3 regions of the Oceanobacillus picturae genome follow, and region 1 is predicted to be linked to each of the others. Evidence: riboswitches for the same ligand, from Rfam matches in the RefSeq annotation. Region 1 holds a riboswitch; each other region holds the start of a gene.

The links. Region 1 has a riboswitch for thiamine pyrophosphate ahead of thiT (energy-coupled thiamine transporter ThiT). Riboswitches for the same ligand answer to the same signal wherever they lie in the genome.
Region 2: another riboswitch for thiamine pyrophosphate. It lies ahead of BN988_RS13370 (ABC transporter substrate-binding protein); the one in region 1 lies ahead of thiT (energy-coupled thiamine transporter ThiT).
Region 3: another riboswitch for thiamine pyrophosphate. It lies ahead of thiW (energy coupling factor transporter S component ThiW); the one in region 1 lies ahead of thiT (energy-coupled thiamine transporter ThiT).

The regions. Positions count from the first base shown of each region.
Region 1 covers NZ_CCAX010000001.1:845,293-849,499, forward strand. The annotation lists gene BN988_RS04290 (hypothetical protein) at 1-1,244, opposite strand, end outside; gene BN988_RS04295 (general stress protein) at 1,357-1,707, shown strand; gene thiT (energy-coupled thiamine transporter ThiT) at 1,850-2,422, opposite strand; TPP riboswitch at 2,521-2,621, opposite strand; gene BN988_RS04305 (M3 family oligoendopeptidase) at 2,678-4,207, opposite strand, start outside.
Region 2 covers NZ_CCAX010000002.1:458,524-462,730, forward strand. The annotation lists gene BN988_RS13355 (DUF3048 domain-containing protein) at 1-29, shown strand, start outside; gene BN988_RS13360 (YerC/YecD family TrpR-related protein) at 48-347, shown strand; gene nagZ (beta-N-acetylhexosaminidase) at 446-1,786, shown strand; TPP riboswitch at 1,876-1,985, shown strand; gene BN988_RS13370 (ABC transporter substrate-binding protein) at 2,098-3,093, shown strand; gene BN988_RS13375 (thiamine-binding protein) at 3,114-3,404, shown strand; gene BN988_RS13380 (ABC transporter permease) at 3,716-4,207, shown strand, end outside.
Region 3 covers NZ_CCAX010000002.1:160,781-164,987, forward strand. The annotation lists gene thiD (bifunctional hydroxymethylpyrimidine kinase/phosphomethylpyrimidine kinase) at 1-362, opposite strand, end outside; gene tenA (thiaminase II) at 362-1,048, opposite strand; gene thiW (energy coupling factor transporter S component ThiW) at 1,136-1,615, opposite strand; TPP riboswitch at 1,727-1,840, opposite strand; gene BN988_RS11875 (zinc-dependent alcohol dehydrogenase) at 1,916-3,049, opposite strand; gene BN988_RS11880 (LytTR family transcriptional regulator DNA-binding domain-containing protein) at 3,147-4,190, shown strand.

The sequences.
Region 1 (4,207 bases):
GCTAATGTAGCAGCATCAATTGAACCGTTTTCCAACGATGCAGCTAAGGCACCTGTAAGAGGGAGACCAGAGAACCCCGAACCATCCAAACCTGTAATAATCCCAATGATTAAGATACTTAGCGCAGCAAGAAGGGCATTTTCAGGTAAAAAAGTCTGGCTAGTTTGGACAAGGTCAAACAGAAACGCTGGTTGACTTTCCTCCATTCCCAAAATGCTTCCTGAGAAGTCCGAGCTTCCTAGAAAAAAGAAACCAGCAATTGGTATAACTGGGCCCATTGCCTTAAAGGCAAACACAAAACCATCCGTTATATGTGTTGTTATATAATCAAGAGAATGCTGTTTACCAAAGGCTACAGTTGAGAGTAGTAAAAGAATGACTGCTACTCCACCGACAAAGGCAGCTCCATCTCCCCCTTCAAGTCCACTCATTCTTCCAGATAACAGCTTTTCATATACCATATAAATAACAACACCTAACAGTGTTAGTGGTACAACCACTGCAAATATTTTACTCCACGCGGTTAAATTTTTGGTATGTGCCTTATTCGTTGTCTCTTTTACGGATTGCATTTGCTCCAATTCTAATTCAATTAATGGATCATTTTTATGGCGTATTGTTTTCCGGTATAGCAAGTAAGCTAACGCTATGGCGATGACACCAGCAATCACAGACAATACAAGGGCACGATCAGCCACTATAGCTGTCTCAATCCCGGCCGCAGTAGCTGATAAGCTTGGTGCTACCTGTACAATATAATCCGATGATAATGCCATTCCTTGACCAGCAAGCGCAATGGCAACTGCTGCCATCATAACCGGCAAACCTGCTCTAATAGCCGCTGGGACTAGCAACGCACAAATTAATGGAACAGCAGGAGTTGGCCAGAAAAATAATGAAATGATATACGTAATGACCGCTAGGACAAAGAAGGAAATATGCCCATTAATCATCATTTTTTGGATGGGTTGGATCATTCGTTTATCTGCACCTAAATCACGTAATGAATGTAAAAGCGCAAGCATGAATGTGATGATTAGGAAAATACTAAACAGTTCCTGTGCAGCAATTAGGTTCGCATTAAAAATGGCTTTAAAGCCTGCTACAAGGTTTCCATTGTAAACCCACGCTACAATGAACGTACCGAGTAATGTTGGTAACACAACCCCTTTTCGAAAAATCATTGTTCCTATAATCAACAAAGTAAACAGTCCATATATCCAATGAGAAATGGTGAGTTCCATCATACATCTTCCTCTCAATAATGGTTGTATAGCCTATGCATTAAGGAAATGTTTAGTTCTTTGGTTACCGGGAATATAAAAACCATAGAACATTATTAGGAGGTAGAAAAAGATGAAACCATTTATCAAAGAATATACAAATGACGAAGTATTAAAAACAGATGTGAGTATTTTAAAAGACAAAGGGATTAACAAAGATGATGTTTATGTATTGTCCCACGATGATGACCGTACGAAACGAATTGCTGGAAGTGTTGATGCCAACACAATCGGCATAAAGGAAATGGATTTTGGGAACGCAGTCGGAAACTTATTTAATAGTAAAGGTGACGAGTTGCGCTCGAAACTTCAGGAAGTAGGTTTCTCTCAAGCAGAAGCGGAAAATTATGAAGAGGATATGGACGAAGGAAAAGTATTACTAATTGTAACAAACAACGAAAATGCAGCTAGCTACTTAATGTAGTCTTATTACAAAGTCATTTGTCTTAAGGCTAAAAAAACGAGCATGCCAACCAATAATCTAGTTGGCATGCTCGTTTTATATGTAGTAAAGAAGGTAGTCTCCCTTAATAAGAGAGACACCCACATGTGAGCGGAAAAACTTTTTAATTTGTATTCATTAATGTCCTTGGCTGTTTGTGAAATAAGAAAAAGACAAGTACAGCACTAAGCAGGAAAGCAGGCAGCATATAAGAGCCATTATATAATAGGGAATACAACCATACAGGTTGCCCTTCTATTGCTGACTCAAAAAATGTAACTCCTGCAATATAATGTGCACCAAAGCGTAGGATTGATCCTAAAAACACTCCTGCCACTATATATCCCAAATACTTCTTGGTTTGACCTTTTTGAAGAGCCTGTTGAATTTTTTTAGAAAACATACCTGCAAAACCTAATACAGTAAATGCTACAGCATAATCAAAAAATCCTTGAAGTGGGTATAATACATAAGCAGTTCCTACGGCAATTTGTAACATCCCCCAAAGAAAACCTGCCAATAACCCTCCCTTAACTCCCCAACGAAAAGCCACAATAAAAATAGGAATCATAGCAAAGGATATTGATCCTCCCTGGGCCCATATCTTAAATGATAAAAATGGAATAATATCCAACAAAAGTGCAAAGGCAGCAAATATGGCTACCTCAACTAAAAATAATGTGCGCTTTCTATTCATTTCTCTCTCCCCTTTTTAAAGCGAATTTTAAACAAACAAAAAAAGCAATGCCAAGGGGAAGACTTCCTGATGGGAATCCGCTCACATTGCTTTTATTCCATCAAAAAAGCCACCATCCCTACGTTAGTACTAACTAACAGGTTCAAAGGGTAAGAACATCACTGTTCACTCTCAGCCATTGGCTCCCCCTGTAGGCTTTTCAAACTATGCTTTTCTTATTAATTTCATTGTAACCCACATTCTGTAAGCTTACAACTATTGTGTAAGCTCGATAAATTCCTCAACATCCTTTACACATAATTGAATAGCTGCTTCCCAGAAATCAGGTTTCGTTAAGTCGACATTCATATGCTTCATGGCAAGATCTTCTACATTCATTCTACCAGTATCACGTAGCAACGCAATGTATGCATCCTCAAAGTTTTCGCCTTGTTCTTTGGCGGCCGCATAGATTCCAAGGCTGAATAAATACCCAAAGGTGTACGGGAAGTTATAGAATGGAACACCAGTAATATGGAAATGTAGTTTGGAAGACCAGAAATTAGGATCATATTCGTCCAGTGCATCCTGATAAGCTTCCTTCTGCGCCTCTACCATGATCTCATTCAAGCGGTTAACCGACACAAGTCCTTCTTTTCTTTCTTCATAAAAACGGTTCTCAAAGATAAAACGCGCATGTATATTCATAAAGAATGCTACACTACGTTGAATTTTATCTTCAAGCAGTCCGATTTTCTCCTCTTTATTTTGCGCATTTTTAACCGAAGCATCTGCTACAATCATTTCTGCGAACGTGGAAGCTGTCTCCGCAACATTCATAGCATAACGTTGATTTAGCCCATTCACATCATTCATAACATGCTGGTGATAAGCATGGCCTAGTTCATGAGCTAAAGTAGCAATATTTGAAGACGTCCCAGAAAAGGTCATAAAGATTCTTGTTTGCTCACTATCAGGGAAGCTTGTACAGAACCCACCTGGGCGCTTTCCAGCACGATCCTCTGCCTCAATCCAGCGTTTGTCAAAGGCCATCTGAGCAAAGTCGGCCATTTTGGGACTGAATTTACCGAAATGGTCTACAATAAACTTACTGGCTTCAGTATAACTCGACTTATTCACAGTATTGGTTAAAGGTGCCCCAATATCATACATGCTCATTTTATCTAGCCCAAGAAGATCTGCTTTTTTCTCTAAATATTTAACAAAGTGCTTTTTGTTATTCGAAATAGCTGTCCACATTGCGTCAAGTGTTTCCTGCTTCATTCGGTTAATCGCAAGCGGCTCCTTAAGAACACTCTTCCAATTACGATGCTTATAAGTTTGCAGGCGGAATCCAGCTAAATGGTTTAATGTCTGACCAAATAGGGCGGATTGTTCCTTCCATGCCTCTCCCAGCTTATCAAAAACGGCCTTTCTTACTTTACGATCCGGATGACCTAATTTATTAGATGCCTGCCCGACAGATAGAGACTTCACTTTATTATCTTCTTCTACTTCCACTGTCATTTTTCCAACGATTGTATCATACATTTGACTCCAGCCGTGATAGCCATCAACTCCAAGATCATTGATGAGCACTTCCTGTTCAACATTTAGAAGCTCCTTTGCCTGTTCTCTGTATTCGTTAAGGACAAAGGAAAGCTCCGTTAAACCATCATGCTGAAGTAATGTAACCCATGTGGTATCTTCTATGGCAACTAGCTTTTGTACAAACTTCGACATGATAGCATCCAATTCTGCCCGCAGTTCACTACGTTTACCAACTAGAAGACTTGCTTTCTCATC
Region 2 (4,207 bases), on a different contig from region 1:
TAACCGAGTCCGTCAACATAACTAATTAGAAGCAGGAGGGCTTGTTTGTGCAAATAGATAAACTACGAGGAGAACAGCTCGATCAATTGTTCGATGCAATTCTTACACTAAAGGACCGGGAAGAGTGCTACCGCTTTTTTGATGATATTGCGACTATGTCGGAGATCCATGCCATCTCCCAACGGCTACAAGTGGCAAAAATGCTAACGGAAGGCCGTACCTACACGGTAATTGAACAGGAAACCAATGCTTCGACTGCAACCATATCGCGTGTGCGTAGATGTATTAATTATGGTAGCGAAGGATATAAGATGGTTTTAGACCGACTTACCGATGAAGAGAAGTAACAAACAAAGAGATGCTGGGTCATAGCCCAACATCTCTTTGTTTATACTAAAGAATATAAAAACACAGAAGGTTACATCGCTATACATGGGAGGACATCATGGAAATAAAAAATAATAAATGGAAAGCGATAGGATTTTGTTTAGCTCTGATTTTCTTCATCTCGTTGGTGGGGTGTTCCCAGAATACAGACAACAGCGTGGAACACGAAAAACCAACAGAGCAAGGCAATAAGGGTGATGGTAAGGAAGACGAAGGCAAAAGCAGTGCCCAAGATAATGCTACAGAAGAAGACGAAATGGACTCCGAAGAATCCTCTGTAGATGCTTTAAAAGAAGCAGTTCAAGATAAGATTTCTTCTATGACAATGGAAGAAAAAGTTGGCCAGATGCTTATGATTGGGTTTGAAGGTACCCAAGTGAATGATCAAACGAGGAATTTCATGCAAGAAAATCATATCGGCGGAGTCATTTTGTTTGAAAGGAACATTACCGACTCAAAACAATTATTAAATTTGAACAGGGAACTAAAGGAATTGAACGCAGATTCTCAGGATATCCCTCTTTTTATTTCCGTAGACGAAGAAGGTGGGGTTGTATCAAGAATGCCCCCCAAAATAGTAAATTTACCAGACAGTAAAGAGATTGGTGATCTTAATAATACAGAGCTTGCATACCAAGTTGGGGAAGCGATTGGAGAAAGGGTAAACGCATTCGGGTTTAATGTAACTATGGCCCCTGTTATGGATGTTAATAGTAACCCAGATAACCCTATTATCGGAAAGAGATCTTTTGGTGATAACAAGGAGATTGTTTCGGATATGGGCGTTGAAGAGATGAAGGGTATCCAATCAAAAGGCATCATTCCCGTCATCAAACATTTTCCGGGCCACGGAGATACAGATATGGATTCCCACTTGGACTTACCTGTAGTGCATAATAGTTTGGAAAGCATCCGAGAAATGGAATTAGTGCCATTCCAAAAAGCTATTGATCACCAAGCTGATATGACGATGGTTGCACATATACTGTTACCCGAGATAGATAATGAATATCCCTCTTCCTTATCTAAGAATGTGGTCACCACTATGTTAAGAGAAGAATTGCGCTTTAACGGAGTAGCTATAACCGACGATATGACAATGGGAGCCATTTTAGAAAACTATGATATAGGGGATGCTACCGTAAAAGCGGTTCAAGCGGGAAATGATATTGTTTTAGTATGCCATGGTGATGAAAATAAATTGAAAGCTGTTCATAGTTTAACCAAGGCTGTGGAAAGTGGAACTATTAAGGAAGAAAGAATCAATGAGAGTGTGGAGAGAATTTTACTCCTAAAAGAAAAATACAACCTTTCCAGTACTTCTCCAAGCAATATAGAGCTGGATAAAATCAATCAGTCATCTGAAGAAATAATTCGTAAGCTTGAAGAAAATGAATAGTATTTTAAGGGTAATCCATCTAGACCTAACTTGTATTTTGTGACAATCTATGGCAGAGTAAGAATGTAATGTTGTTAATTGAATAGTACGTTTCGATGTAGGGGGACCAGTGTTGCTGGTTGAGATCATATCCGTAAGATATAGACCCTTGGAACCTGATCTGGCTTAAACCAGCGTAGGGAACATATAGAAGTGAATGTGACGATATATGCGCCTGGGTGAGCCCTGAGCGCATTTTTTTGTGCATGAAAACAATATGTTCCTCCAAACAACAGCATTATGTGTCATAACAAAAAAAGGAGGAAGGAAGAATGAAAAAGCTTTTACTTAGTATGGTTGTCTTGTTCACCTTGATCATTGCAGGCTGTAATCAAGAGGCAACAGGAAATGAGCAAGAGGACAGCAGTTTAAAGAAAGTGACAATGGTGCTCGACTGGACACCGAATACGAACCACACAGGATTATATGTTGCCCAAGCAGAAGGGTATTTTGAAGAACAAGGTTTGGATGTAGAGATCACCTTGCCAGGTGAATCAGGGGCAGACCAGGTGGTGGCATCCGGAAAGGCAGAATTTGGGATAGGGGCACAAGAAGCTGTGACCGAAGCACGTATTCAGGACATCCCAATTGTTTCACTTGCTGCAATTATTCAGCATAATACATCTGGTTTTGCTTCCCCTGCGGATAAAGAAATTACGTCGCCTGCTGATTACGCCGGAAAAACATATGGTGGCTGGGGTGCACCTGTAGAGAAGGCAGTAATTGCTTCATTGATGAAACAGGAAGATGCCAGCGCAGAGGATGTCACTATTATAAACATGGGAAATACTGACTTTTTCACGGCTGTCGAAAGAGATGTTGATTTTGCCTGGATCTATTATGGATGGACTGGAGTGGAAGCAGAGCTCCGCGATGTTGAATTGAATATGCAATATTTAACCGATTATAGTGACAAGCTAGATTACTATACGCCGGTTATCACCACGAATGAAAGGCTGATAGAATCCGATCCAGAAACGATCCAATCATTTATGAAGGCAGTGACGAAGGGGTACGAGTATGCAATCGAGAAACCTGATAAAGCAGCTGATATCTTAATAGAGGCAGTGCCTGACTTAGACCCAGAATTAGTGAAAGCAAGTCAGGAATGGATTTCCCCGAAATATCAAGATGATGCTACTCAGTGGGGAGTACAAGACGAGAAGGTTTGGCAGAATTACGGAGATTGGATGTATGAGAATGGACTATTGGAAAAAGAACTAGATGCCAACAGTGCCTATACAAATGAATTTTTACCAGAAAAATAGAATTGGAGTGTGAGGAATAAATGGCAAATGCGTTAGTAAGTATACAAATTATCCCGAAAACTAAAAACGGCGAAGATAGTATTCCATATGTTGATGCGGCTATTGATGTAATTGAACAGTCAGGTGTTAAGTATCAGGTGAATCCGCTTGAGACCACAATGGAAGGGGAACTAACAGCATTATTTTCCATCATCGGAAAAATGAATGAAAAAATGGCCAGCCTTGGATGTCCGAGCATAATTTCTCAAGTGAAGGTTTTTTACAAACCAGATGGAACATCGATGGACGTGTTAACGGAAAAATACCGCTAAGAATGGAGGTGGAGTGGTTGGGACAATAGTACTTACGTAAAAGATAAATCCGAAAGAATGACCTTTGAAGAACCGCTTCAGAAATATACTCCGCTTTCCATGGGCGGCTGGTGAGCCTCCGGATGCTACGCATTCCGGGGTCTCACCTAGGCCTTCCTCCCATAGGACAAGGAAGACTTCGACAGCATTGCATCGCACGCAGAAAATCGTTTTTTGATTTTCAAGGAGTCTTCGTATATTTCTTACGCTTATTCTAGCTATCATCCGTCATTTGATTAAAACTTTTTGTTCTGTCCCGACCTCTTACAAAAATGAAGAAAATAGTAGCACAAGGATGGCGTCCTGTGTTGGTCGTTATCCTTTTACTTGTTTTGTGGGAAGCTAGCAGCCGTTTGTTTGTTATTCCAGCCTGGTTACTGCCATCCCCATTCACCATAATGGAAGAAGGGTTAAGCAGCTGGTCTAATTATGCACATCATCTTGTCTCAACCACAAAGCTATCAATAGTAGGATTTGTAATTGGTACAAGTATAGGATTGCTTATTGCTGTCTTATTACATTTGATGCCCCGTGTACGTCAGGCGTTTTATCCATTGCTTATCCTATCCCAGAATATCCCGATTATTGTGCTGGCGCCATTGTTAATTATATGGTTTGGATTTGGCGTCTTACCGAAATTATTTATCATTACCCTTGTTTGTTTCTTCCCGGTTGCGGTAGCGGCCTTGGATGGATTCCGCCAAACAAATGCCGAAATGAAGCATTATATGTACATGGCAGGCGCATCAAAACGGCAGGTTTTT
Region 3 (4,207 bases), on a different contig from region 1:
TCAACAATGAGAGGATCGCCACTTGTTGCTACCATTACAGGGTCCATGACATAAGCAACTTCCTTCTTGGTTTTAGTTATATACCTCGCAATAACTTCCATCATGGACTCATTTGCAATCATTCCCGTTTTGAGGGCATGTACCGGCATATCGGAAAACACCGATTCGAGCTGTTGCTCAATAAATTCAACTGGAAGGTGATGCACATCCTGCACACCTGTTGTGTTTTGGGCTACGACTGATGTCACAACAGACATCCCGTAGGTTTGTAATTCCTGAAAGGTTTTTAAATCAGCTTGAATGCCAGCACCCCCGCTTGGATCTGTGCCAGCTATGGTTAGCGCACAAGGTATGTGTTTCATTAGCGGTTCCCCTTTTCAGCTGAGGGCCATTCTTCGCACGTGTAAGCCATCTCCCAAAATTTCAACTCCAACTGGCAACTTTTGCGGAAGGCTTCTTTCATTTTTTCCTGTTCTTCAAGTGAACTTTGTTTAGCGAATCGATCTAGACGAGTGCGTAATTCATTCGTTGTGTGCTCGATTTCTTCTCCAGTATAAAAGGTTATCCAATCGTAAAAGGGATGACTTTCATCAGGTTGATATTGTTCTACTAATTTCTTGCCAATTTCTAGATATGTCCATGGGCAGGGAAGTAAAGCCCCGATAATCTCACCAGACGAACCCATTTGAGCATGGTACATCATATGTTTAATATAATGGTCTGCAGTAGGCGGAAGTGAATGCCCTTGTAATGCTTCGTATTCTACCCCGATATGCTCACAGAAATTTCGATGTGGATGAATTTCGTCGTGAAGCACAAATTTAATTTGATCGAAGAAATAAGCAATATCTTCCCGATCTTGTGACTTGGAAAGGGCAATTCCATAAATTTGCATAAACGCGTTCAAGTATTCATAATCCGCTTTAATATAATGGGCGAGCGCTTCCTTTGAGATGTCACCTTTTCCGACACCTTGTACAAATGGATGCGCGAAAATCATCTGAAATAAATCATCGTTTTCTTTTCTTAACTGTTCTGAAAAGTTCATAGTTAATGCCTCCTTTTAATGTAGATAACCATTTACTGGACGTTAAACCTTTTCTCTAATTACATAGATTCGAAGGTGAATAAAAGACTAAGTGCCTTGTATTCTAGTAATTGAACGTTCGTTTAAACGGGAAACGATAAATAGACCAATGAATGCGCCTGTAACACTGCTGACGAGAAAGGATGGCATGAAGAAAAGTGCTCCGACAGGACTTCCTAGCAGAATAGTTGAGATAGGTACAGCGCACAGAGAACCCAAAACTCCTGTTCCAATCGTCTCTCCAACGGTTGCCCAACGCTTTTTACCAAGCTTTTGATACAGAATACCTGCAAGAAGAGCACCTATCATTCCGCCTGGAAATGCTAGCAATGTTCCAAGGCCAAGTAAGTTCCGCACTAATCCGATCATAAAAGCAATCCCAACTGCTGGCCCAGGGCCTAGTATAACTGCTGCAATGACGTTAACTGCATGCTGAACTGGGTAGGCTTTGGCAATGCCAGCAGGAAACCAAAGTAGTTGGGAGCCAAGTGTTCCAATGGCAACAAACACTGCCATTGTGGTAATCATATGTGTATTTTTCACGATAACCTCCTTTCTTTAGACTAACCTGATGGCAATAATAAAAAGCCAGGTCACAAGGGGACCTGGCTTCGGTAATTTGAAATAGGATAGACGTAACTTGTACGTCCACTACTTCCCTCCGCTGGTATTAACCAGATCAGGTTCATAAGAGTCGGTAGCTCATGTGCTAACCTCTCAGCCCGCCATAATCGGGCCCCCCTAGTAGTCTTCTTCGTATGAAATTATTGATCAGCAACAATGCCGATACTTATAGACTAACAAACTATTTAACATTTGTCATGGGTATTATGGTTTGAAAATCACTTTAATACTTCCATCTTCCTTCTTGTCAAACATGTCATATGCTTTATCCGCCTCATCTAAGGTCATTCTGTGTGTAATAAGGTCAGTAGGGTCAACTTTTTTCTGCTCCACCATATCATAAAGCTTTGGCATCATATGGATGATCGGAGCCTGTCCCATCGTCAGGGCGACGTTTCGGGTAAAGAAATCACCTAATGGGAAACTATTGGCATCTGATCCATATACACCCGTCAATTGGACCGTACCAAATTTTCGTACAGCTTTCGATGCTGTTATGATCGGACTGATTGTTCCAAATTGGTTATCCATTTCCGAACCAAATTCTGTTTTTGGTGGCACGGTTCCGTCCATTCCGACGCAATCAATCACTACATCTGCTCCACCTTTTGTTTCTTCATGAAGCAGTTCACCAATTTTTTCATGCTCCTTAAAGTTAAATGTTTCTACATTATTAGTTTGAGCAGCATGGTCAAGTCGGTAATCCATCTGGTCAACAGATATAACGCGTTTTGCTCCTTTTAGCCATGCAAACTTTTGAGCCATCAACCCAACTGGACCTGAACCTAGAATGATGACAGTATCGCCTCCTTTTACCCCGCCATTTTCCACACTCCAATATGCAGTTGGAATGACGTCGGATAATAATAATACCTGTTCATCACTCAATTCGCTCGACTCTGGCACTTTAAAAGAGGTAAAGTCAGCGTATGGTACACGGAGGTATTCTGCCTGTCCTCCTGGATAGCCACCATTTTGTTCGGTGAAACCAAATAGCCCACCAACTTCACCATGCGGGTTGGATTCATCACACTGGCTTTCCATTTGGTTTTTACAAAAGAAACATTCACCACACCCTATATTAAAAGGAATGACCACTCGATCCCCTTTTTTCAAGCTTTTCACTTCTGAACCAACTTCTTCTACAATCCCCATTGGCTCATGCCCAACCACATAGTCGGTTTCTGGCACAATTCCTCCATGATATAGATGAAGGTCTGAACCACATATCCCGCTTGCTGTGATGCGTACAATGACATCGCTATTTTCCTGAATCGTTGGATCTTCCACTTGCTTTCCTACCATTGCTTCTTTGCCTTGAAACGTTACAGCTTTCATTCCGTCACATCCTTTAGTATAAGTTATAGAGAATATTTCCGTAATTTAGTACTATTAAACAAAAGCTTAATAAATTTTGGATCAGGAAGTGATGGACATGACAGAAGGGTTAATATTCAGCGATTTAGAAAAACAGACAAAGGACAATATCCTTTTTCCTAATTTTGACCTTACCTTAGCTCAGGGAGAGATTGTTGCCATATACTCGACGTTAAACGTACGAAAAATGCTTCTTGATCTTCTAAGAGGAAAGGCTGTACCTTCTAAAGGGAGAATTTCTGTTCACGGAAAAACATTTGAAGAAGACAAGAAAGCATATATGTCTGCTATAGATATTTGTTTTTATGAAGAAGGGTTATATGAAAGATTAAAAGTAGAGGATTATTTTTCTCTCTTTATCAAGCTTTACACCTCTAGTTATCGTATGGAAGAACTTCTATTGGATACCCAACTTCAGGATAAAAGAAGGGCCAGGATCCGAAGTTTAACAGATTCAGAAAAAAGAAGAGTGCATTTTGGCACAATGATCATACGAAATCCAGATGTGTTTATTTTTGAAGAGCCAGATTTGAATGTCGACATGGAAACGAGAAGGGTTTTTGTAAACCTGGTAAAGAAGCTGCAGGAAAAACGAAAAGCCAGTTTAATTCTGACAGGTAATCTGGAAAGTGCATTGACCGTAGCTGATCAGGTGTTTCGATTGGACGATAATGGTCTCCATGTTGTGCAAGTTGCGGAAGAAGAAAGCAAAAAAGAAGAAGTAAATTCAGAAGAAAAAGATGGTGAGGATATTAAGCCGTTTCACTTCAATAAGATTCCGACCAAAGTAAATGAAAAAATTGTATTGTTCGATCCACAAGAGATTGACTATGTAGAAAGCAATGATGGACAATCAAATATTTATATTAAGGGCGAATCATTTCCTAGCCTGTTCACATTAAATGAGCTAGAAAGCCGTCTACAACATGTTGGTTTTTTCCGTTGCCACCGTTCTTACATTGTTAATCTACAAAAGGTACGTGAAGTGATCACATGGACGAGAAATAGCTACAGTCTCATTTTAGACGATAAAGCAAAATCATCCATCCCGCTTTCTAAAACAAAAATGGCTCAGTTAAAGGAGATGTTGGGACTGAAATAAGCTCCATTCACCCCCTT